DNA from 2 places in the Mycetohabitans rhizoxinica HKI 454 genome. Region 2 is predicted to be linked to the other one. Evidence: predicted binding sites of a transcription regulator. Region 2 holds the regulator's gene; the other holds the start of a gene.

Region 1 (12,155 bases), 1.1 Mb from region 2:
GCTCGGCAACTTGCACTTCAAGTCGAGCACGAACCGGGCACCACGGCAAAAAACCGAAGGCAAGCCGGGCGAGCGCCGCATGCTAAGGCTTGAGTTGAAGGTGCTGGCCGATGTCGGCCTGTTGGGCATGCCCAACGCGGGCAAGTCGACCTTTATCGCGTCGGTGTCGAATGCCAAACCGAAAATTGCCGACTATCCGTTCACGACGCTTGCGCCGAACCTTGGTGTGGTGCGGGTCGGACCGGCGAAGAGCTTCGTGATCGCTGATATCCCGGGTCTAATCGAGGGTGCCGCCGAAGGTGCCGGGCTGGGGCACCAATTCCTACGGCATCTGCAACGCACCGGGATATTGTTGCATCTGGTCGATCTTGCACCGTTCGACGACGGCGTCGATCCGGTCGCGGAGGCGGGCGCGATCGTCAACGAGCTGCGCAAGTACGACGAGGCGCTTTACCGTAAGCCGAGGTGGCTGGTATTGAACAAGGTCGACATGATTGCAGAGCACGAGCGCGAGGCCCGAGTGGCCGATTTCGTCAAGCGCTTCGGTTGGCAAGGACCGGTATTCCAGATCTCGGCGCTCACCGGCCTGGGCTGTGAGAATATGTGTTATGCGGTCTACGACTACTTGAGCGAGACGGGGCTGGCGGCGCGCGTGCAGCATGCCGAGGACCTGGCGGCCGACGTGCGATTCCGGGACGACGCACAAGCATCCGACGACGCACAGGCGTCCGACGGCGCAACACAACCCGGCGCTGATACACAGTGATTGCCGCCGCCGCGCAATACGATGCCAAACAGGAATATAGGGGCGGCAAAGCGATGCGTTCGATCATTGCTGATGCAAAGCGGCTGGTTGTGAAAGTGGGCTCAAGCCTGGTCACCAATGACGGGCGTGGACTGGATCATGACGCGATCGGGCAGTGGGCCGCGCAAATCGCCGCCTTGCGTCAGCAGGGCAAGGACGTGGTGCTGGTCAGTTCCGGCGCGATCGCCGAGGGGATGCAGCGACTGGGCTGGAGCCGGCGTCCACGCGAGATCGCCGAACTGCAGGCCGCGGCCGCGGTCGGCCAAATGGGGTTGGCGCAGGTCTATGAAAGCCGCTTTGCCGAGTATTCGATCCGCACGGCGCAGATCCTGCTCACGCACGCGGACCTTGCCGATCGCGAGCGATACCTGAATGCACGCTCGACGCTACTCACGTTGCTCAGACTCGGCGTGGTGCCGATCATCAATGAGAATGACACGGTCGTCACGGGTGAGATCAAGTTCGGCGACAACGACACATTGGGCGCGTTGGTAGCGAATCTGATCGAAGGGGACGCGCTGGTGATCCTGACCGACCAGTGTGGCTTGTACACGGCCGATCCGCGCAAGAATCCTGCCGCGACGCTGGTGCAACAGGCCGACGCGGGCGACCCCGCGTTGGAAGCAATGGCCGGTGGCGCTGGCACAAGCATTGGTCGGGGCGGGATGCTGACCAAGATCCTGGCCGCCAAGCGCGCCGCGCACAGCGGCGCGGATACGGTGATCGCAAGTGGTCGTGAGCCGCACGTGTTAGTTAGGCTGGCGGCGGCGGAGCCGATTGGCACGCAACTCATTGCGCGGACCGCCCGCATGGCCGCGCGCAAGCAATGGGTAGCAGACCATCTGCAAGTGCGCGGCCATGTCGTGATCGATGCGGGGGCGCTCGAGAAGCTGACTTCCGAGGGCAAGAGCCTGTTGCCGGTCGGCATCGTCGACGTACAAGGTATTTTTGCCCGCGGCGAGGTGATTGCGTGCCTGGACGAAGCGGGCCGTGAGGTGGCGCGTGGGTTGACGAACTACAGTAGCGCCGAGGTGCGGTTGATTCGCCGCCATCCGAGTGCGCAGATCGAGTCGATTCTCGGTTACATGCTCGAGCCAGAATTGATCCACCGGGACAACCTGGTGATGCTGTAGCGCCGGCGAGGTGCACGCATCGCATACGGACCCGCGATGCGCGAAACCGGTTAGGCTTGGCTTGGGGCGTCGCTATTGATAGCGCGATGCGGCGATCCGTTTATAACGGATATTTTGCACGATCGACGCGGCATTGCCCTGCGGGATCTTGTTCGCGCACATGTAATCTTGGTATAGCGCGGCCTGATACGCGTTCAACTGGCTATTCTCGATGCGCCGCCAGCCGTTTGCCGCGCCCCGGTCCCATTGTTCGCCGCTGTCGTCGGCGGCCGCATAACGGCGCCACTCATAGGTTTCGCAGCGCAAGCCTTCGTAATAGACATTGCGTGCGCCTTGCGGGCTCGTGATCACGATCGTATAGCGTACGACGCCGTCGGTGCCCACCGACACGGACGCCGCGTCGACGGCAAACTGCAGGTCCGTCGTCGCAGAGACCTCGAATGGCAGCAGGTCCGCGGCGCGTGGCATCGGCGCAAGCTTATCAACCTGGTTCTCGACCCAGTTCTGCGTGCGCTCTAGCAGATAGGTAAAGTCCTGGCCGGGCTTGGGCCCCTGGTCCGGCGACGGGGACGAGCACGCGCCGAGCAGCGCGGCGGCGATCGTGCCGATCAGGGCGGCGATGCGGCGTGAACTTGGGCGCGATGGACGGGCAGGCGGGCAGACGCGTTTCAAGAGACGGGTTCCTGGCACAAAAGGTGGTGTATTAAAGCACAAGGGCCGGGATCCGGATGCGAATCTCCGGAGCGCGGCCCTCGGCGGTCTGCCAACGCGGCGATGTGCCGCCAGGCAAACCGATGCGGCAATCATGGTCGTGGCTTGGTGCTGACCGGCTCGACGACCAGCGTCGCGGCGGCCACGTCCAGCACTGCGGTCGCCGCGCGGCCGCAGTCAAGCTCGGCGCCGGGCTCGATGTTCGAACATACCGTCTCGATCGATACCGTTACCACTTTTGCCTTCACCTTTGAAGGGCGGGCACCATGGTGCAAAGCAGAACGTGCATGGCGTCCGGGCTGCCGTCGCACGAAGCGGGAAAGCTCGGTCAGCGCCATCTGGTACACATCTCTCTTGAACTCGATCACGGCGTCCAGCGGCACCCAGTAGCTGTTCCAGCGCCACGCGTCGAACTCCGGATGATCGGTCGCGCGCAGGCAGATATCGCAGTCGCGTCCGATCATGCGCAACAGAAACCAAATCTGCTTTTGTCCTCGATAGTGACCGCGGACCTCGCGCTTGATGTACTTGTCGGGCACCTCGTAACGCAACCAGTCGCGCGTGCGACCGATGACCTTGACATGCTCGGGTCTCAAACCGGTTTCTTCGCGCAGCTCCCGAAACATCGCTTGCAAGGGCGTCTCACCGTACTTGATGCCGCCTTGCGGAAACTGCCAGGAATGCTCACGCAGCCGTTTGCCCCAAAACACCTCGTTGCGCGCGTTCAAGAGGATGATGCCGACGTTCGGGCGAAAGCCTTCACGATCCAGCATACAACCACCTTCGAATCCTTTAAAATTGCTTTGATTATAAACAGTTAATGGGCGCCGTGCGACCCGGCTGGAGTCGGGTATGCCGGCGCCCTCGTTTTGGAACCCCTCAAGAATGAAAGCTTCGCGTTTTTTCATCGGCACGCTGAAGGAAGCGCCGGCCGATGCCGAGATCGTCAGTCATCAGTTGATGGTCAGGGCGGGGATGATTCGCCGCGTCGCCGGCGGTATCTACAACTACATGCCGATCGGGTTGCGCTCGATCCGCAAGGTGGAGGCGATCGTACGCGAGGAGATGAACCGCGCGGGTGCTGTCGAGCTGTTGATGCCAGCGGTGCAGCCGGCTGAGCTATGGCAGGAATCCAGCCGCTGGGAGCAATATGGCCCCGAATTGCTGCGGGTGAAGGACCGCCACGACCGCGACTTCGTCGTCGGACCGACGCATGAGGAAGTGGTCACCGATATCGCGCGCAAGGAGATTAAGAGCTACCGCCAGATGCCGGTGAATTTTTACCAGGTGCAGACCAAGTTCCGCGATGAGATCCGCCCTAGGTTCGGCGTGATGCGGGGGCGCGAGTTCATCATGAAAGATGCGTATTCATTCGATCGCGACCGTGCTGGGCTGCAGCTATCGTACCAGAAGATGTACGACGCGTACGTGAGGATCTTCACGCGCCTGGGGCTCGAGTTCCGTGCGGTGGCAGCCGACAACGGCGCGATCGGTGGCACCGGATCGCACGAATTCCATGTGATTGCCGCGACCGGCGAGGATGCGATCGCGTATTGCCCGGGCTCGGATTATGCGGCCAATGTCGAGGCCGCCGAAGCCGTGTCATTGATCGCGTCACGCGCGGCGCCGAGCGAGCCGCTGACGAAGAAGGCCACGCCGGGTAAGGCGAAATGCGAGCAGGTGGCCGATTATCTGAGTATTGCGTTGGAGCGCACGATCAAGTCGATCGCGCTGGCCGTGGACAACGAGGGCGCCGACCCGACGATTTGGCTGCTGCTGCTGCGCGGCGACCATGAACTGAACGAGATCAAGGCTGGCAAGATACCGGGGCTGGCCGGCTATCGGTTCGCCACCGAGCAGGAGATTGTCGATTGGTTCGGCGCGCCCCCCGGCTATTTGGGGCCGCTGAACACGCGCAAGCCGGTGAGGGTGGTCGCGGATCGTACCGTGGCAAACATGAGCGACTTCGTCGTCGGCTCGAACGAGATGGGCTACCACACGACGGGGGTCAATTGGGGCCGTGACCTGCCGGAGCCGGAAGTGGCGGACTTGCGCAACGTGCGCAAGGGTGACCCATCGCCGGATGGCCGCGGCGAGCTGGACCTATGCCGTGGCATCGAGGTCGGGCATGTGTTCCAGCTTGGCACAAAGTATTCGGAAGCCATGGGCGCGACGTTCCTGGACGAGAACGGCAAGCCGGCACCGATGATGATGGGGTGCTACGGGATCGGCATCACGCGGATCCTCGGCGCGGCGATCGAGCAGAACTTCGACGAGCGCGGCATCATCTGGCCGGAGGCCATCGCGCCATTTCATCTGGTGCTGTGCCCGATGGGCTACGAGCGCAGCGACGCGGTGCGCGAGCAGGCGCACAAGCTCTATGACGAATTACTCGGCGCGGGTATGGACGTGATTCTGGACGACCGGGGCGAGCGTCCCGGCGTGATGTTCGCGGATTGGGAGTTGATCGGCGTGCCCCACCGGCTCGTGATTGGCGAGCGCGGCCTCAAGGAGGGCAAGATCGAGTATCAGGGCCGCCGCGATGTGGAGCCGACGCTATTGCCGCTTGAACAGGCGGCAGCGTGGGTGGTCGAGCGGGTGCGCGCGGCACTGGCACGCTAACGGACTGCAACTGTGCAATATACATTCTTATCCGCGACGGTCCTGCTGATCCTGATCACGGATCCGCTGGGCAATATCCCATTATTTATCAACGTGTTGCGCAAGGTTGAGCGGCAGCGGCGCCCGAAGGTGATCCTGCGCGAAGTGACGATCGCGTTCGTTATCCTCCTGGTATTCATGATCGCCGGCGACGCGTTCCTGCGCATGATGCACCTGACGGATCTGTCGTTGCGGCTGGCGGGCGGGATCGTGCTGTTTCTGATCGCGCTTCGAATGATTTTCCCGCACGCGGAAGGTCCATCCGGCAGCGAGCCGCTCAGCGAGCCGCTGATCGTGCCGCTTGCGATTCCGGCGCTGGCGGGACCGTCAGCCATCGCGACCGTCATGCTGCTGACGTCGCATGCGCCGGGCAAGATGCTTGAATGGATCGGCGCGCTTACGGTGACGATGGCCGTGTGCGCGATCGTGCTGCTGCTGGCCGAGAAGATCCAGCGATGGATCGGCGTGCGCACCGTTGCAGCATTCGAGCGGTTGATGGGGCTTGTGTTGGTCGCGATTTCGGTGGAGATGATCCTCGAGGGTATCCGGATCTTTGCGCGACAGCTTTAAGAGTCGCGGTCCGACGCGAAACAGGCGGGCCGACGCGGTGGCCGGCACCGGGCTTAGGCGTCGCCTTTCAGCGCGCGGATCGCGGACAGGTTGCGCCAATACCCGTTGACGTCCATCCCGCAGCCGAACACATAGCGGTCCGGCACTTGAACACCACAGAAATCGGGGCGCAGCGGCTTGGGCTTTGCAATGAGCTTCTCGCACAGCACCGCGCTGGCGAAGCGACGCGCGCCCTTCTCAATGATCCGGTCTCGGATCGCCGCCATCGTTTCGCCTTCGTCCAGGATGTCGTCGAGCACCAACACAACGCGGTCCTTGACTGATTCGGCGGGTGCCACGCGCCACTGCATATCATGGCCGCGCGTCGTGTTGCGATAGCGGGTCAGATGGATATAGTCGAACTCGAGCGGGAAGTTCAGATGCGGCAGCAGCATGCCGGTGAACACCGCGGCACCGCCCATCACGGACAGCACAAGCGGGAACTCGTCACGCATTGCGTCGTGGATTGCAACGGCCATCTGCTGGATCGACGCCGCCACGTCAGCGGACGATACGATCTCCTCGGAGTGGCGGAAAATGTCTAGGGCTTCTTCGCGGTTCATCGGGATCTTGGCGAGGGGCCTAATAGAGAGTGTGTGAATCAAAAAACGGCGCGGGCTCCGCAGAGAAAACCCGCGATGGTAGCCGCCGTGTCGGCTTGGCTCAGCGCAGCCCGGGCAACATGCCTTTCATGCCGCGCATCATTTTTTGCAGGTTGCCGCCCTTGAGCTTCTTCATCATGCCGCGCATCTGTTCGAACTGATTGAGCATCCGGTTGACCTCCTGCACCTGCACGCCGGCGCCGGTCGCGATGCGTCGCTTGCGGCTTGCTTTGATCAGTTCCGGCTTGGCGCGCTCGGCCGGCGTCATCGAATTGATGATGCCTTCCATGCGGTGCATCTGCTTTTCGGCCTGAGACATGTCGGCGTTGCCAGCGGCCTGCTGGAATTGCGCCGGCAGCTTGTCCATTAGCATCGATAAGCCGCCCATTTTCTTCATTTGCGACAGTTGGGCGCGGAAGTCGTTCAGGTCGAAAGCGCCGCCTTTCTTCACCTTTTCGGCGAGCTTCTGCGCGGCCTGGACGTCCACGCCGCGCTGCGCCTCCTCGACCAGCGCCAGGATGTCTCCCATGCCCAGGATTCGGTTGGCCATCCGTTCCGGGTAGAACGTCTCTAGGCCATCGAGTTTCTCGCCGACGCCGACGAACTTGATCGGCCGGCCCGTCACGTGGCGCACCGACAACGCCGCGCCGCCGCGCGAGTCGCCATCGAGCTTGGTCAGCACGACGCCGGTGAGCGGTAGCGCGTCATTGAAGGCCTTCGCAGTATTGACCGCGTCCTGGCCGAGCATCGCATCGACGACGAACAGCGTCTCGGCCGGCTTGAGTTGCGCGTGCAACGCGGCGATTTCCTGCATCATCGCCTCATCGATGCCGAGCCGACCCGCCGTGTCCACGATCAATACGTCATGGTAGTGTCGCTTGGCCCAGTCCAATGCGTCCCGCGCGATATCCAGCGGCTTTTGGTCAGGTTGGGACGGGAAGAAATCCGCGCCGACTTGCTCGGTGACGGTTTTCAGCTGCGCGATCGCCGCGGGTCGGTAGACGTCGCACGACACGGTGAGGACTTTCTTCTTCTGCATCTCGCGCAGCAGCTTGGCCAACTTGCCGACCGTCGTGGTCTTGCCGGCGCCCTGCAGGCCCGCCATTAAGATCACTGCTGGCGGCGTGACTGCCAGGTTCAACTCGGCCGCTTTGCCTTCGTAGTCGCCGCCGATCACCGCGGTCAGTTCGCGTTGCACGACACCGACCAGCGCCTGGCCGGGGGTCAAGCTGCTGATCACTTCCTCACCGAGCGCCTTTTCTCGAACCTTCGCGATAAACTCGCGCACGACCGGCAGCGCGACGTCTGCCTCGAGCAGGGCCAGGCGCACCTCGCGCAGCATCTCTTGCGTGTTGGCCTCGGTGAGCCGGGCTTCGCCGCGTAGCGTCTTCACGACGCGCGCCATACGTTGTGTGAGATTGTCGAGCATGGAAGTGACGTGCGATTCGCCGCGCCTCGACGCGAGCCCGGGCGGGTGACGCGGTCCGGGTGCATCAAGACGCACGGGGGCAGCGGGATCCGGGCCGGCGGCGGGGCGCTAGTGTAAACTGAATAACTATGCACATTGTACTGTATGCCCTCACTGCGCTTCTGTATGGCGGCCTTGGCGTCGCCGCCTGGCGCTCGTATCGGCACGCGCATCCGCACGGCACGCTGCTGGCTACGGCGCCGGCAGCCGCGTTGGCGGCGGCGCCCGGCCGCGTCGCTGGCACCGGCACGTCACCGGTGGCGCGCGCGATGCTGTTCGCCGCGCTGGTGCTGCACGGGGTGCTGCTGCATATGACGATCTTCCCGGCCGACGCGATGGTGTTCGGCTTCGCATTCGCGTTGTCGGCGATGCTGTGGCTTGGCGCGGGCATCTACTGGATCGAGAGTTTCTTTTTTCGGCTCGACGGGCTGCGACTGTTGTTGATGCCGATTGCCTGCGTGGCTACGCTGCTGCCGCTGCTGTTCGGCGGCGTCCATGTACTGGCCTATGCGGCGGATCCGCTGTTCAAGGTCCACTTTGTGTTGGCTAATGTCGCGTATGGGTTGCTGGCGATCGCCGCGTTGCATGCGATTCTGATGTTGCTGGTCGAGCGCCGGCTGCACGCACTTCGCGGCGTGGCCGGACGGCGCACGCCGGGGCCGCCCGCGCGTGACTGGTTATCGAGTTGGTTTGATACGCTGCCCCCGTTGTTGACGCTGGAAAAGTTGCTGTTCCGCCTGATCGCCGCGGGTTTCGTGCTGCTAACACTGGCGTTGATCAGCGGCGTGTGGTTCAGCGAGCAACTGATCGCCCAGGCCATCAAGCTGGATCACAAGACCGTGTTCGCGTTCGTATCGTGGATCATGTTCGGCGCGTTGCTAGTGGGCCGTCATCGGCGCGGCTGGCGCGGTCGCACCGCGTTGCGTTGGGTGCTGGCATCGTTCGCGGCGCTGCTGCTCGCATATGTCGGCAGTCGCTTCGTGCTGGAAGTGCTGTTGCATCGCGCGGTGGTCTGATTGACGCAGTCGGCTCGCGTCGACATTCGAATCGTTTCCTGTGTGCTTATTCGTTCGTCATGGCCCGCATCCTCTTTTGGCTTTTTGTGATTCTCGCCATCCAGTGGCTGTGGCGCCAGGTCGCGCGTCGTGATCGGGCGCACGTCAGCCACGGATCCGAGGCGGGACGGGAATCCACGCGCCCGCAGGCCAACCGTAGTCGCGCCGATGGCGCGACCGGCACGCGGCGCACCGGCGGTGCCGGTGGCGGCGCGCTGCCAGAGGCCATCGTGCGCTGCGCACAGTGCGGCGTACACGTACCGGTGAGCGAGACGGTGTCGGTAGAGGGCCAGCGCTTTTGTTCCAACGAGCATGCTGCCCGCTACGCGGCTCGGTCAGCCAGGCGCGATAATGCGCGGTGAGCGGGCGATGTGCGCGACGCAGCGATCCGTAAACGACGACGCGGCGGCAACGAGCTGCGCGGTGTGTCCGACGACTGGCTCGATGACTGCCTCGATGACTGGCCTGGCGGCGGGCATGCCGCCGGGCGAGGGCGCCGCAGTGCCGGCGCGCATCGTGGTCGATGGGCTAGGGTGGGCTCGGCCCGCCCAGCACACGCCATGCGCGAATTGCGATGCGCGCCCCACAGGCGTTGAGCCGACGCTCGTGGTGGTGCACAACATTAGTTTGCCGCCGGGACAGTTCGGCGGTGACGCGGTGGCGGCGCTGTTCCTCAACCAACTCGATTGCGACGCGCACCCGTACTACACGCGACTGCGCGGGCTGCGCGTATCGGCGCACTTTTTCGTGCGGCGGGACGGCAAATTGCTGCAATTCGTCTCGTGCAATGAGCGCGCGTGGCATGCTGGCGCGTCGAATTTCGCCGGCCGCGAGCGCTGCAACGATTTTTCGATTGGTATCGAACTAGAGGGCTCGGACGAGCACGTGTTCGAGGCGCCGCAGTACGACACGCTGACGCGCTTGTGCGCTGCACTGTGTGAGCGTTATCCCATCACCGCGCTGGCCGGCCATGCGGACATCGCGCCGGGTCGCAAGACCGACCCGGGGCCGCATTTCGACTGGCATCGGTTGCGCGCGCAGCTTGCGCTGCCGGCGACGTTTTTTCCCTATCTGCGCTGAACGTGTTGCGCGCAGCTGCACACCGCGACGGCAGGGCGTGCGGCGTGTCTGCGCTGGCGTGGCGGCGAGCCCGCAACCGGCGGTGCATGCCGAAAAGTCAAGTCTCCGGATGCAAATTTATTCGTGGAATCTGGGGCAAATTTCCACTATAGTTGGTGTGAGGCGGCAGCGCCGCTACTAGATATTGTGGTTTTCTGCGGCGCTTCATTTCCAGCGACAGCGCCGCATCGCCTTCTCAGACATCGTTTTTCGGGGCGCCGCGGCACGGTGCCAATACGCTGTGCCACGCCCCGCTCGTTTCAAGAACGCGGATTCACCGCACGACACAAGATCAGGAGCTTTGCCCATGCAAACCACCGAGAACGTCACGTCCCAACAGCCCAGTGCCGCAGCCGGCTTGCCGCATGGCGGTGGCGCTGCGCACGGCGCGCGCGCATTGGCGCCGCAGGCGACGCTTGCCGACTACAAGGTCATTCGCCGCAACGGGAGTGTGGTGTCGTTCGAGCCGTCTAAGATCGCGATCGCAGTGACCAAGGCTTTCCTCGCCGTCAATGGCGGTCAGGGCGCCGCGTCGGCACGCGTGCGCGAATCGGTTGAGACGCTGACGCAGGCGGTCGTGCGTGCGCTCGTGCGCAGCCGGCCGAACGGCGGCACGTTCCATATCGAAGACATTCAAGACCAGGTCGAACTCGCACTGATGCGGGCCGGCGAGCACAATGTCGCTCGCGCCTATGTGCTGTATCGTGAGAAACGCGCTGCGGAGCGCGCGCACGAGGTGGCGCAGCAACCGGCACAAGGCGGGTTGAACGTCAATGACAACGGCATCGTGCGCCCGCTGGACCTTGCCGCGTTGCGCAACGTGATCACGGCCGCTTGCGACGGGCTCGGCGAAGCGGTCAGCGCGGAGCCGATCGTTGCCGAAACGGTCAAGAATCTCTACGACGGCGTGCCGTTGTCGCAGGTCTACGACTCGGCAATCCTCGCTGCGCGCACAATGATCGAGAAGGAGCCGGCCTACAGCCAGGTCACCGCGCGGCTGCTGCTGCATACAATCCGCCGCGAGATCCTGGGTGAAGAGGTGCTGCAGTCCGAGATGGGCGCGCGCTATGCAGAGTACTTTCCGCAATTCTTGAAGCGAGGCGTCGAGGCTGAGTTGCTCGACGAGAAGCTGCTGCAATTCGACTTGAAGAAGTTGGGTGACGCGCTGGATGCGTCGCGCGATCTGAAATTCGGCTACCTCGGGCTGCAGACGCTGTACGACCGTTACTTCCTGCACGTGGACGGGCAGCGCATTGAAATGCCGCAGGCCTTTTTCATGCGGGTGGCGATGGGGCTCGCGCTGAACGAAATCGACCGCGAGGCGCGGGCGATCGAGTTCTACAATGTGCTGTCCACGTTCGATTTCATGAGCTCGACGCCGACGCTGTTCAATTCTGGTACGCGCCGCTCGCAACTGTCGTCGTGCTACCTGACGACCGTCGCGGACGACCTGGAGGGCATCTACGAGGCACTGAAGGAAAACGCGCTATTGTCCAAGTTCGCCGGCGGGCTCGGCAACGACTGGACCCGCGTGCGTGCGCTTGGCTCGCACATCAAGGGCACCAACGGCAAGTCGCAGGGCGTGGTGCCGTTCCTGAAGGTCGTCAATGACACGGCAGTCGCGGTCAACCAGGGGGGCAAGCGCAAGGGCGCGGTATGTGCGTACCTCGAAACCTGGCATTTGGACATCGAGGAGTTTCTCGAGCTGCGCAAGAACACCGGCGATGATCGTCGCCGCACGCACGACATGAACACCGCGAACTGGATCCCGGATCTGTTCATGAAGCGAGTGATCGAGGGGGGCGACTGGACGCTGTTCTCGCCATCGAGCTGCCCGGACCTGCATGACAAGTTCGGCGCCGAGTTCGAACAGGCGTATGTCGCGTACGAGGAGAAGGCCGCGCGCGGCGAATTGAAGCTGTTCAAGAAGATTCCGGCCGCGCAACTGTGGCGCAAGATGCTCGGGATGCTGTTCGAGACCGGCCACCCCTG
Region 2 (10,485 bases):
CTTCGCTGCCCAGTGGCATCGAGCCGGAATGCACCGCACAGGTGATCGTCGGCCATCGGACCATCTTGCAGCGGCTCAGCTATCACAGAGTACCCGCCATTGGACCGCGTCGCGCCGGTAACCCGCAGCGCATAGGCGGCGCGCGCACCCGGCGGCACGCGCACCAATTCCGCTGGAAGGACAATGGGATCCGTGGCGACGCCAGCCCCGCCGAGCGCCGGCGCACGCTGTATGTGTTGGATCTCGACATGGTGAGCGGCGCGGTAAACGGCGCTGACGGCAGCTACCCGCATGCCGCGACGCATTTGCTCACGATACACCGGCAACGCATACGTTGCGAGAATAGCAACAAGCGCCAATGCCACCGCCAGTTCGACCAGCGTCATGCCCCGGCGTCGCACCGTGCTCAAAACGGCCTGCGGGCCACGAACCGCCATCCAGTACGCACCGTCCGTCTGCGTCTCGCCACCCCACATAATCGCCTGCAACCATATCTCGCTCTCTTCATCGACCGCGAAGCCGCGCGCGGTCAGCAGATAAGCGACCGCGCCAGCCTCCGAAACATTCACCGCCTCGATCAGGCACTGCGGTGCCCGCCCGCCGGCACGCCAACGACGCACCGGTTGTATCGCGCTATCGGCCTCCTCGTCGAATAGCGCGCGCTGATGCCATCCGGGCGCGGCCTGCATCGGGTCGGGTGTGGCACCATGGATCGGTGTGCCGATGTCATACGCATGCGTCACGTAACGTTCGCACCATCGCAGCGCTGAATCCGCCGCATGAAATGCTTCGATATGCGCGATGAATCCACGCTCCATGCGCGCCGTCGAGCGCAACGCGTCTAATGATGATCCGAGCAATGCGGTCAACGCGGCGGCGAATATCAACACGAACGGCAGCGCGCTGCCACGCTGCCTGAACATCACACGCGTCATCACGCGCCGCCCGCAACGACGTTGCGAATCGCCACGCGGCGCATCCAGACGGTACGGACCCGTCGATCGGCCGGCGTCACCCGATTGCCGTCGCAGTCGAGGTAGGCCGTCGGACGCATGGCCACCGGTCCGCGCGACACGACGCAGACATCGATGGCTACGATACGACGCCAGTCCGACTCGGATAACGACGACGCGCGAACCGCGGCGTGAGCGCCGGCAAGCCAATAGGACAACCGTAACTGTTCGATACCCTCGACCAACGGCTGTGCCGCCACGTCGTGGCCATTGCCCCGGCAATAAAGCTCCGGTTGCTCGGGCGTACTCGCCTGCACGTAGAAACGCACCGCAATCGTATCGCCCGTCACGTTCTGGCCCAGGCAATCAGTGGGCCAGTTGTCTTTCGATGGCCAGGTCGCCACGGGGTCAGCCGCATACCGAAAAACCACGCCGTCCGAATCGTGCATGACCGCGCGGCACCGCCCAGCTTGCTCGCGCTCGGGTATGCCGCGCTCACAACCGAAGATCGGCGGGTCTCGGATCGTCTCATCCCCAACGGGTACATCGGATGCTTCGGCGGCCTGCGTCGCCGTTGAAGTCGTTGAGGCACGCCATGTCTGTGGGAAAGCTCGCGGCATTCCGGCAAGCCTTGCATGCGCCACAATGATCTCCAGCGCCTGTAGGCCGGCGGCCGCGGCTCGGCGGGTCTCGTCGACATGACCGAGCACCCCACTGAGCGTACCGTAGGACCCGGCTAGCAAGAGCATGAGCATTAAGCCAATGGTCGATGAAAGGAGCAATTCCACCAGCGTATGCCCCTCATCGCGCCTGCATGACGTGCTGATCATTCGAGAAAGCCCAGCAATAGGCAGCGGCGCACATATCCGTCGGGCGGCACGATCGTCCCGCGGCACGCCGCCGCCCGCTGCGACGCGTCGGTGGCCAGTTCCGACCATTCGAGCATGAGCACGTTGGCACCGTCCGGATCGCGTTCCACCGTCACGGTACCGTCAAGCAGTTGGCGTGACGCATCCCGACTCGCATGCGCGAGCGCCACGGATTGCGGGTGTCCGGCGCGCATCAACTCGAGCGCGGCGTCCGCGATCAACGCCGCTCGCATGCGATTCGACAAAGCTTGATCCGAGCGCACCATCGCCTGCCACGCCGCGCCCACACCAACGATGGTCACCGCAGCCAATGCAGTGGCCATCGCGGCCTCGATCATCGTGGCACCGGTCACGCCCAGCCGCGGTACACGTAGCGCGCGCCATGGCGCCCGAGCCATGGGCGGAATCACGCCGGCCTTGCACAGCCGGCTCGGCAAGCCGCGCACAAAACTCATTTGCGATACGCATCGGCACGGATCAACGCACGGCCACCTGCCGCAAGGCGGACATGCAACGCCGCAATACGCGGTGACGCGCGCGCTGCGCGCACCGCAAAGCCACGAAAGGTGCCAACAGATAAGCCAGCAGGCGGCAGGAACCTCATCTCCGTCGTACTGCCAGTGATCGTTACCTCGCTCACAGCCGGTTGTGCGTGTAGCACGACCGGCCGCGCGCCGACGCCAGGCTGCCGGGCCTGCACCAGCCAGCCGCAGGACCAGTCCAGCGCGCCCGTGGCGCACGGTCGGCCGGGTAAGATGCACCGGCCCGCACCATCCGAGCGACAGACCGTCACCGGCGCCTGCCGCGCTACGGCCTCGCTGCGAGCCAACGACAACGTGCGCGCCAGTGCACGCGCCGCCACCCGAATTTGCTCACGCGAACGCCATTCGTCGAGCGACGGAATGACCCATGCCGCTAACGCCAATGAAATCGCCATGACCGTGCAGATCTCGGTCAGCATGAATCCGCGCCGCCGCGCGGCTCGATATCGTTCCACCGTCACGTCTCCTGGATGCCCGCGACACGCAACGCCCGATGCGTTGCCATTGACGAACACTGTAAGACGGCGTGCGGCGCGCAACAATTGACCGAATGGCCGACGGTGCCGGACCACAGGCTTGTGCCCGCTTCGCGTCGCGGATTCTGAGCCGCAGCACGTCGAACTACACGCCGTGCGGCTCAATGGTGGGGTGGAACAGCGATATATAGAATGAGAAACGCGATGACGCCGTCAGAGGCGCCTACGATTGCCGCTTGCGCGAGGCAGGGCCGGGCGTGCCGGCTGCAGATCGACCAAACTCATCGATCAGATTCTTGAACTCGGACACGTCCTCAAAGCGCTTATACACCGACGCGAAACGCACGTAGGCGATCTTGTCGAGCTTGCGCAACGCGTCCATGACCAACTCGCCGAGCCGTTCGCTGCGCACCTCGCGCTCGCCGGATGCCAGCAACTGGTATTCGACACGCGCAACCGCTTCGTCGATCGCCTCGGCGGCCACGGGCCGCTTGCGTAACGCAAGCTGCATGCTGGACAAAATCTTGCGACGGTCAAATTCGACTCGCGTGCCATCCTTCTTGACGACCGTCGGCAGCGCAAGCTCGACCCGCTCGTATGTCGTGAAACGCTTGTCGCAAGCTGGGCAGCGGCGGCGGCGACGGATCGCTGCGCCGTCCTCCGACACGCGCGAATCCACCACCTGGGTGTCGTCGTGCCGGCAAAACGGGCAGCGCATAACGATTCGTCCCGCGGCTTACTTGTACACCGGAAACCGGCGCGTGAGTTCGGCGACCTGGCCGCGCACCCGCTCAATCGTCGCTGCGTCGTCCGGCTTGTCCAGCACATCGGCAATCAGATTGCCGACCTGCTCGGCCTGGGCGGGACCGAAACCGCGCGTGGTCATGGCCGGCGAGCCGAGCCGGATGCCGCTAGTCACAAATGGCTTTTCCGGATCGTTCGGGATCGCATTCTTGTTCACGGTGATGTGCGCGGCGCCCAACGCGGCTTCCGCAGCCTTGCCCGTGATCTGCTTCGCACGCAGGTCGACCAGCATCACATGGCTTTCGGTGCGGCCGGACACGATCCGCAAGCCGCGCTTGACCAGCGTTTCGGCGAGCACGCGCGCATTGTCCACGACCTGCTGCTGGTAGGTCTTGAACTGCGGCGCGAGCGCTTCCTTGAACGCAACGGCCTTCGCTGCGATCACGTGCATCAACGGACCGCCCTGGATGCCCGGGAAAATCGCTGAATTGACCGCCTTCTCGTACTCGGCCTTCATCAGGATCACACCGCCACGCGGACCGCGCAAGCTCTTGTGCGTAGTCGTCGTCACGAAATCGGCATGCGGCACCGGGTTCGGATAGACGCCGGCGGCAATCAGCCCCGCATAGTGCGCCATGTCCACCATGAAATAGGCGCCGACCGACTTCGCGATCCGTGCCAGGCGCTCGAAGTCGATGCGCAACGAGAACGCCGACGCGCCCGCGACGAGCAGCTTCGGCTTGTGCTGCTGCGCGAGCTGCTCGGCTGCGTCATAGTTGATGTCCTCGTTCTCGTTCAGCCCGTAGCTGACGACATTGAACCACTTGCCGGACAGGTTGACCGGCGAGCCGTGCGTCAGGTGGCCGCCGTGCGCGAGGCTCATGCCCATAATCGTATCGCCCGGCTTGAGCACCGCGAAAAACACCCCCTGATTAGCCTGCGAACCCGAATTGGGTTGTACGTTCGCCGCCTCCGCGCCAAACAGCTGCTTGACCCGTTCGATCGCCAGCTGCTCGACCACATCGACATATTCACAACCGCCGTAGTAGCGCTTGCCAGGATACCCTTCGGCGTACTTGTTGGTCAGTTGAGAGCCCTGGGCCGCCATCACCGCCGGGCTCGTATAGTTTTCCGACGCGATCAATTCGATATGGTCTTCTTGCCGGCGGTTCTCGTTCTGAATCGCCTGCCAGACCTGCGGATCGACGTTCGCAATGGTTTGCTCGGCTTTGTCAAACATGCGTCAATTCCCTTCAATGTTCAAACGGTTGACCGAATCGGTGCACTGTCGCGCCCACGGCAGAGATACGGTCCTGGAACGGCTTAGCGGAAAAAGACTTCCGATGACGCAAGGACAGGACAGCCCGGGTGACGCAACGACTGCGACCGGATCACGGCTGCCCAGGCGAACGGCAAGACTGCACCCCGCGCTTCACGGTGGTCGTTCCACCTTCGACTTGAAAGTCGCTATCGCCAGTTACGCAGGGTTAGGCGCGTTAGTGTATTGGAAGGATACTGAATAGGCAACTAAGCGTGGCATTTAAAAACGAGCATTCATTTTTCCATCATTGCGACGTCGCGACTGCCTGGACGCAGCGCAACACCGTTCACTACCCGAGACTGCCACACGCGTTCCGGTAGAATCCCGCGGATGAACATGATCTCGCCTGAACCAGCAGCCCAGCCCGGCTTTACGTGGCCAGTACGCGTATATTTCGAGGACACCGACGCCGGCGGCATTGTCTTCTACGCCAATTACCTGAAGTTCTTCGAGCGGGCCCGCACCGAGTGGCTGCGCGCATGTGGCATCGACCAGCGACGGCTGGCCGACACCCAGCAGATCATGTTCGTCGTGCGCAGCACCGCGGTCGATTACCGCGCCCCGGCGCGCCTGGACGATGTGCTCATCATCGACAGTCGCATCGAGCGGCTCGGCCCCGCCTCAGTCGATTTTTACCAACAGGCAAGCTGCAACGGCAAGGTGCTGTCCACCAGCACAATCCGCGTGGCCTGCGTCCAGCGCGCGACAATCCGGCCCGTGCCACTGCCTGACGCTGTACGCCAAGCGCTGCTGAGCGGCCCGCGCGACGCGGGGCTGTCAACGCTCGCACGCTGACATGCGTTGACACTGTACAGAACGTGAGCCGATCCGCTCCACCCAACGAATCCTCATGAATAACGCACAAGACCTTTCGATCATTGCGCTTGTATTGAACGCAAGCCTGCTGGCGCAAGCCGTCATGGCACTGCTGCTGTTGCTGTCGCTCATGTCCTGGACTTTCATCTTCCGCAAATGGTTCTCGATCCGTCGCGCCCGCGCGCAGACGGAATTGTTCGAGCGCGATTTCTGGTCAGGTGGAGAGCTGCAGTCGCTTTACCAGAGCGCGGCGAACAATCGTCATACGATTGGCGCCCTCGAGCGGATCTTCGAGTCAGGCATGCGTGAATTCCTAAAAGCCAAGGAAAAACGCGTCGCCGACCCCGGTGCGATACTGGATGGTGCACGTCGCGCGATGCGTGCCGCGTTCCAGCGCGAAATGGATGCGCTCGAAGCCAATCTAGCGTTTCTTGCGTCGGTCGGCTCGGTGAGCCCGTACATCGGCCTGTTCGGCACGGTCTGGGGCATCATGAACGCGTTTCGCGGGCTTGCGAACGTGCAGCAGGCGACGCTGGCCAGCGTCGCGCCCGGCATCGCGGAGGCGTTGGTCGCCACCGCCATTGGCCTGTTCGCGGCCATCCCGGCGGTGGTCGCCTATAATCGCTACGCACACGACATCGACCGCCTGTCGATCCGCTTCGAGACCTTCATCGAAGAATTCTCAAACATCCTGCAACGGCAGACTCACTGACGGAGAACCCGATGGCCGGCACTCCGATCCGCTCCAGTCTGCGCGGCGGCCGTTCGCGCCGCGCGATGTCCGACATTAACGTCGTTCCATACATCGACGTGATGCTCGTGCTGCTCGTCATTTTCATGGTGACCGCTCCGCTTGTCGCGCCGTCAATCATCAACCTGCCCACGGTCGGCCATACTGCGCCACAGGAGCAGACGCCGCCCGTTATCGTCAATCTCAAGCCTGACGGCACCATGAGTGTTAAATACAAGAACGACGCGTCGGGCGCCACGCAGGAATTGCCGATGACGCTGGTCGACCTGAACCACTTTGTCGCCGACCGGGCGCAGACCCACCCCGACCAGCCGGTCGTGATCGGCGCGGACAAGTCGGTCAAATACGAAATCGTGATGAATGTCATGTCAGAGCTGAAAGCAAACGGCGTGAAGCGTGTCGGGCTGCTCGTCAAGCCGAAATGAAGCCGAAAGCAGGATATCCGTTTGAACCGCCACGGGAACGCGGCACGCTGCGCGCACTCGCGCTCGCCGCGTTGATGCACGTGCTGCTCGCGCTCTTTCTGTACCACGGGATGAAATGGCAAAACAGCACGCCTGCCGGCGTTGAAGCAGAAATCTGGACGCAGGTGCCGAGCACGCCGGCCCCGCTCCCCTCTGCTCCCGCGCCGGCGCAACTCGCACCGCCGCCAGCCCAGCGCGAGGAAGCAGACATCGCATTGCAACAGGAAAAGCGGCGCAAGCAACAAGAGGCGCAACGCCAAGCGCAGCTGGCCGAACAGGAGCACGTGCGCAGGCAGGCCGAGCAACAAGCCGACGCGCACCGCCAGCAACTCGCTGCGCAAAAAGCAGCGGCCGAGAAACTCAAGCAGCAGCTCGCGGAGCAGCAACGGCAAGAGGCGCTGAAAAAGCAGCAAGCGTTGAAGGCGCAGCAGTTGAAAGAGCAGCAGGAAAAGCTTGCGCTGGCCCAGGCGAAAAAACAGCAGGAGCAACAAGCGGCCAAGGCCAAGCAGGCGGCCGAGCAGGCCGCGCGCCAAAAGCTCGACCAGGCGCGTCGGGCGCGGCTGGCGCAGTTGCAGGGCTTGGCCGGCGATGCGCCCGGGGGTAACGGACTGGCCAAGAGCGGCACAGGCACGGGAAGTGGCGGAACCGCAACGTCGGCTGGCTATGCGGACAAGGTGCAGCGCCGTGTGCGGCCCAATGTCATCTGGTCCGGGCCCACTGAAGGGCTGGACACGCTGATTGCCGTACGCTGCGCACCCGACGGTGCACTGCTCGACGCACGCATCGCGCGCAGCAGTGGTAACGCGCAGTGGGACGACGCAGCGCTGCGCGCGGTCCAGCGCTCCGATCCGATGCCGCTAGACACTCATGGCAAGGCGCCGGCAGGCTTCAATATCCGGATGCGGCCTGCCAGCGGATGATCGACCGTTGACTAAGGCGCATCCGCATGCACGCTTGTGAAGCTCGCAGCACGATGGCGCCAAGGGAACGATCGCCCCGTTTCACGGTCTGTGCCGTGTTGCGGAATCGTCAATAACGTAGTCAGGGAAACGTAGGAAAAGCATGAGTTTGATCAAAAAACTGGGGCTAAAAACGCTAGTTGCGTCATTACTCGTCACCGCCGGCGTATCGGCGCGCGCCGACCTGACGGTGCTCGTCACGGGTGTCGGTTCAACCCAGTTCCCGATTGCGGTGGCAAGCTTTACAAACGAGGCCAGTTCGCCGCAGCAGATCGCGGCGATCGTGCGGGCCAACCTGGCCCGCAGCGGCAAGTTCAGCAACATCGACGCGGGTAGCGCGCCGGTGTCCGAGTCCGACTCAGTCGATCTCGGCGGCTGGAAGGCCAAGGGGGCAAACGCGTTCGTCGGCGGCAGCGTCACGCGGCTCGCGAACGGCCAGTATGAAGTCCGATTCCGCCTGTACGATACGATCAAGCAGCAAAGCTTGGGCGGGCTCTCACTCGTGAGCCCGGAAAGCGGGCTGCGTATGAGCGCGCATAAGGCCGCCGATTACATCTATCAGAAGCTCCTTGGCTCGCGCGGGATGTTCGCCACGCGGCTGTCGTATGTGACGCGTCACGGCGGACGTTATCAACTCAAGATCTCCGACTCGGACGGCCAGAACGAGCATATCGCGCTGACGAGTCCAGAGCCGATCATCTCTCCAACGTGGTCGCCGGACGGCACGAAGCTCGCCTATGTATCGTTCGAAAGAAAGAAACCGATCGTGTACATCCACGACTTGCCAACCGGCCGGCGCGTGATGGTATCCGACCAAAAGGGCAACAACAGTGCACCGGCGTGGTCGCCGGACGGCACGAAGCTCGCGGTAGCGCTGTCGCTGACCGGCAATACGCAGATCTTTATCGTCAACGCCGATGGCTCCGGCTTGCGCCGCCTCACCCGCGGCCATTCGATCGATACCGAGCCGGCCTTCTCGCCGGACGGCCAGTCGATCTACTTCACCAGCGACCGCGGCGGCCAGCCTCAAATCTACAAGATGCCCGCACAAGGCGAATCGGCGAGCGCCGCGCAGCGCGTGACGTTCAACGGCAGCTACAACACCAGTGCACGCGTCTCGCCAGACGGCAAGGAGCTTGCGTATATTTCGCGCGTCGGGGGTGCATTCAGGCTGTATCTGCAAGACCTGTCGACGGGGTCCGCGACGGCGCTCACCGATACGACGCGCGACGAATCACCGAGTTTCGCTGCGAATGGCCAATACCTACTCTACGCGACCCAGGTCAATGGCCGTCAGGTGCTGGCCGCGGTTTCAACGGACGGCAGCATACGGCAGGTGTTGTCGATCCCGGGCGGCGGCGTGCGCGAGCCGTCCTGGGGCCCTTTCATGCAATAATCACAAGGAGAGCTTCAAATGATGTCCAAACTGCGTATTGTTTTTGCAGCGCTGCTGGTGGGCGCATTGGCGGCGTGTCACTCGGGTGTCAAGCTCGACGAAGGCGCTAACGCCAAGGGGGGCGCCGTGAGCACGCAACCGCAGCCGACCGACGTGCAGCAAGTCAATGTTGACGAGCTCAACCACCCGAACAGCCCGCTCGCCAAACGCAGCATCTACTTCGATTTTGATAGCTACACCGTCAGCAATGAATATCAGCCGCTGCTGCAAGCCCACGCGCAATACCTGAAGGGCCATCCGCAACGCCACGTGCTGATCCAAGGCAACACCGACGAGCGCGGTACCAGCGAATACAATCTGGCATTGGGCCAAAAGCGTGCCGAGTCGGTGCGTCGCACGCTGGCACTGCTCGGGGTAAACGACAGTCAGATGGAAGCGGTAAGCCTGGGCAAGGAAAAACCGGCTGCGACGGGCCACGATGAAGCATCGTGGGCACAGAATCGCCGCGCCGATCTCGTTTATCAATAACCGACGGTGACTGACGCATGAAAGTCTGTTTCAGGGGGCTGCGCGTCGCTGCAGCCGTAGCTGCGACGGGCGCCGCGCTTGCCGCGTCGCCCGCGCACGCTGGTCTGTTCGACGATAACGAGGCACGGCAGGCAGTGCTAGATCTGCGCGCGAAAACCGACTCGTTGTCAAACCAGATGAGCGCGGCACAGCGCACAATACTCGATCAATCGAACCGCCTTGAACAACTGAACCAGCAGGTGGCAACGTTGCGCGGACAGAACGAAGACTTGGCCAATCAAGTCGCCGCGCTGCAAAAGCAACAGCGTGACTACTACGCCGATCTGGACGCCCGACTAAAGAAGTTCGAACCCCAGCAACAGACGATCGATGGCGTCCAGGGCGAGGTACAGCCAGGCGAAACGGACGCGTTCAACGCGGCGCTGCAGCTATTCAAGAACGGTGATTTCAAGGGCGCGACGTCGGGATTCAAAGCGTTCGTGTCGAAGTATCCGAACAGCCCCTATCAACCGACGGCACAATACTGGCTCGGCAATGCATTGTACGCGCAGCGTGACTACAAGGCGTCGACGACGGTATGGCAGGGTGTCGTGACGAAGTACCCCACACACCCGCGCGCGCCCGAGGCGTTGCTCGCCATCGCGAACAACCAGTTGGAGCAAGGAC

Evidence for each region. Region 2 encodes NrdR, which represses ribonucleotide reductase genes. Its sites were predicted from a motif close to CACNANATNTNGTG; they were not measured.
Region 1: the regulator NrdR is predicted to act here: its motif matches at 10,300-10,313, upstream of RBRH_RS01470 (ribonucleoside-diphosphate reductase subunit alpha).

The regions. Positions count from the first base shown of each region.
Region 1 is NC_014722.1:324,663-336,817, forward strand. It holds gene cgtA (Obg family GTPase CgtA) at 1-766, shown strand, start outside; gene proB (glutamate 5-kinase) at 820-1,938, shown strand; gene RBRH_RS01425 (CNP1-like family protein) at 2,011-2,610, opposite strand; gene RBRH_RS01430 (RNA pyrophosphohydrolase) at 2,742-3,422, opposite strand; gene RBRH_RS01435 (proline--tRNA ligase) at 3,535-5,271, shown strand; gene RBRH_RS01440 (MarC family protein) at 5,284-5,880, shown strand; gene RBRH_RS01445 (hypoxanthine-guanine phosphoribosyltransferase) at 5,934-6,482, opposite strand; gene ffh (signal recognition particle protein) at 6,583-7,950, opposite strand; gene RBRH_RS01455 (cytochrome C assembly family protein) at 8,079-9,005, shown strand; gene RBRH_RS01460 (PP0621 family protein) at 9,065-9,406, shown strand; gene ampD (1,6-anhydro-N-acetylmuramyl-L-alanine amidase AmpD) at 9,522-10,124, shown strand; gene RBRH_RS01470 (ribonucleoside-diphosphate reductase subunit alpha) at 10,471-12,155, shown strand, end outside.
Region 2 is NC_014722.1:1,959,080-1,969,564, forward strand. It holds gene RBRH_RS20250 (prepilin-type N-terminal cleavage/methylation domain-containing protein) at 1-923, opposite strand, end outside; gene RBRH_RS16270 (PilW family protein) at 935-1,783, opposite strand; gene RBRH_RS16275 (hypothetical protein) at 1,780-2,277, opposite strand; gene RBRH_RS08540 (GspH/FimT family pseudopilin) at 2,274-2,819, opposite strand; gene nrdR (transcriptional regulator NrdR) at 3,064-3,558, opposite strand; gene glyA (serine hydroxymethyltransferase) at 3,577-4,824, opposite strand; ZMP/ZTP riboswitch at 4,977-5,075, opposite strand; gene ybgC (tol-pal system-associated acyl-CoA thioesterase) at 5,227-5,700, shown strand; gene tolQ (protein TolQ) at 5,756-6,433, shown strand; gene tolR (protein TolR) at 6,445-6,897, shown strand; gene tolA (cell envelope integrity protein TolA) at 6,894-7,856, shown strand; gene tolB (Tol-Pal system beta propeller repeat protein TolB) at 7,999-9,291, shown strand; gene pal (peptidoglycan-associated lipoprotein Pal) at 9,310-9,819, shown strand; gene ybgF (tol-pal system protein YbgF) at 9,837-10,485, shown strand, end outside.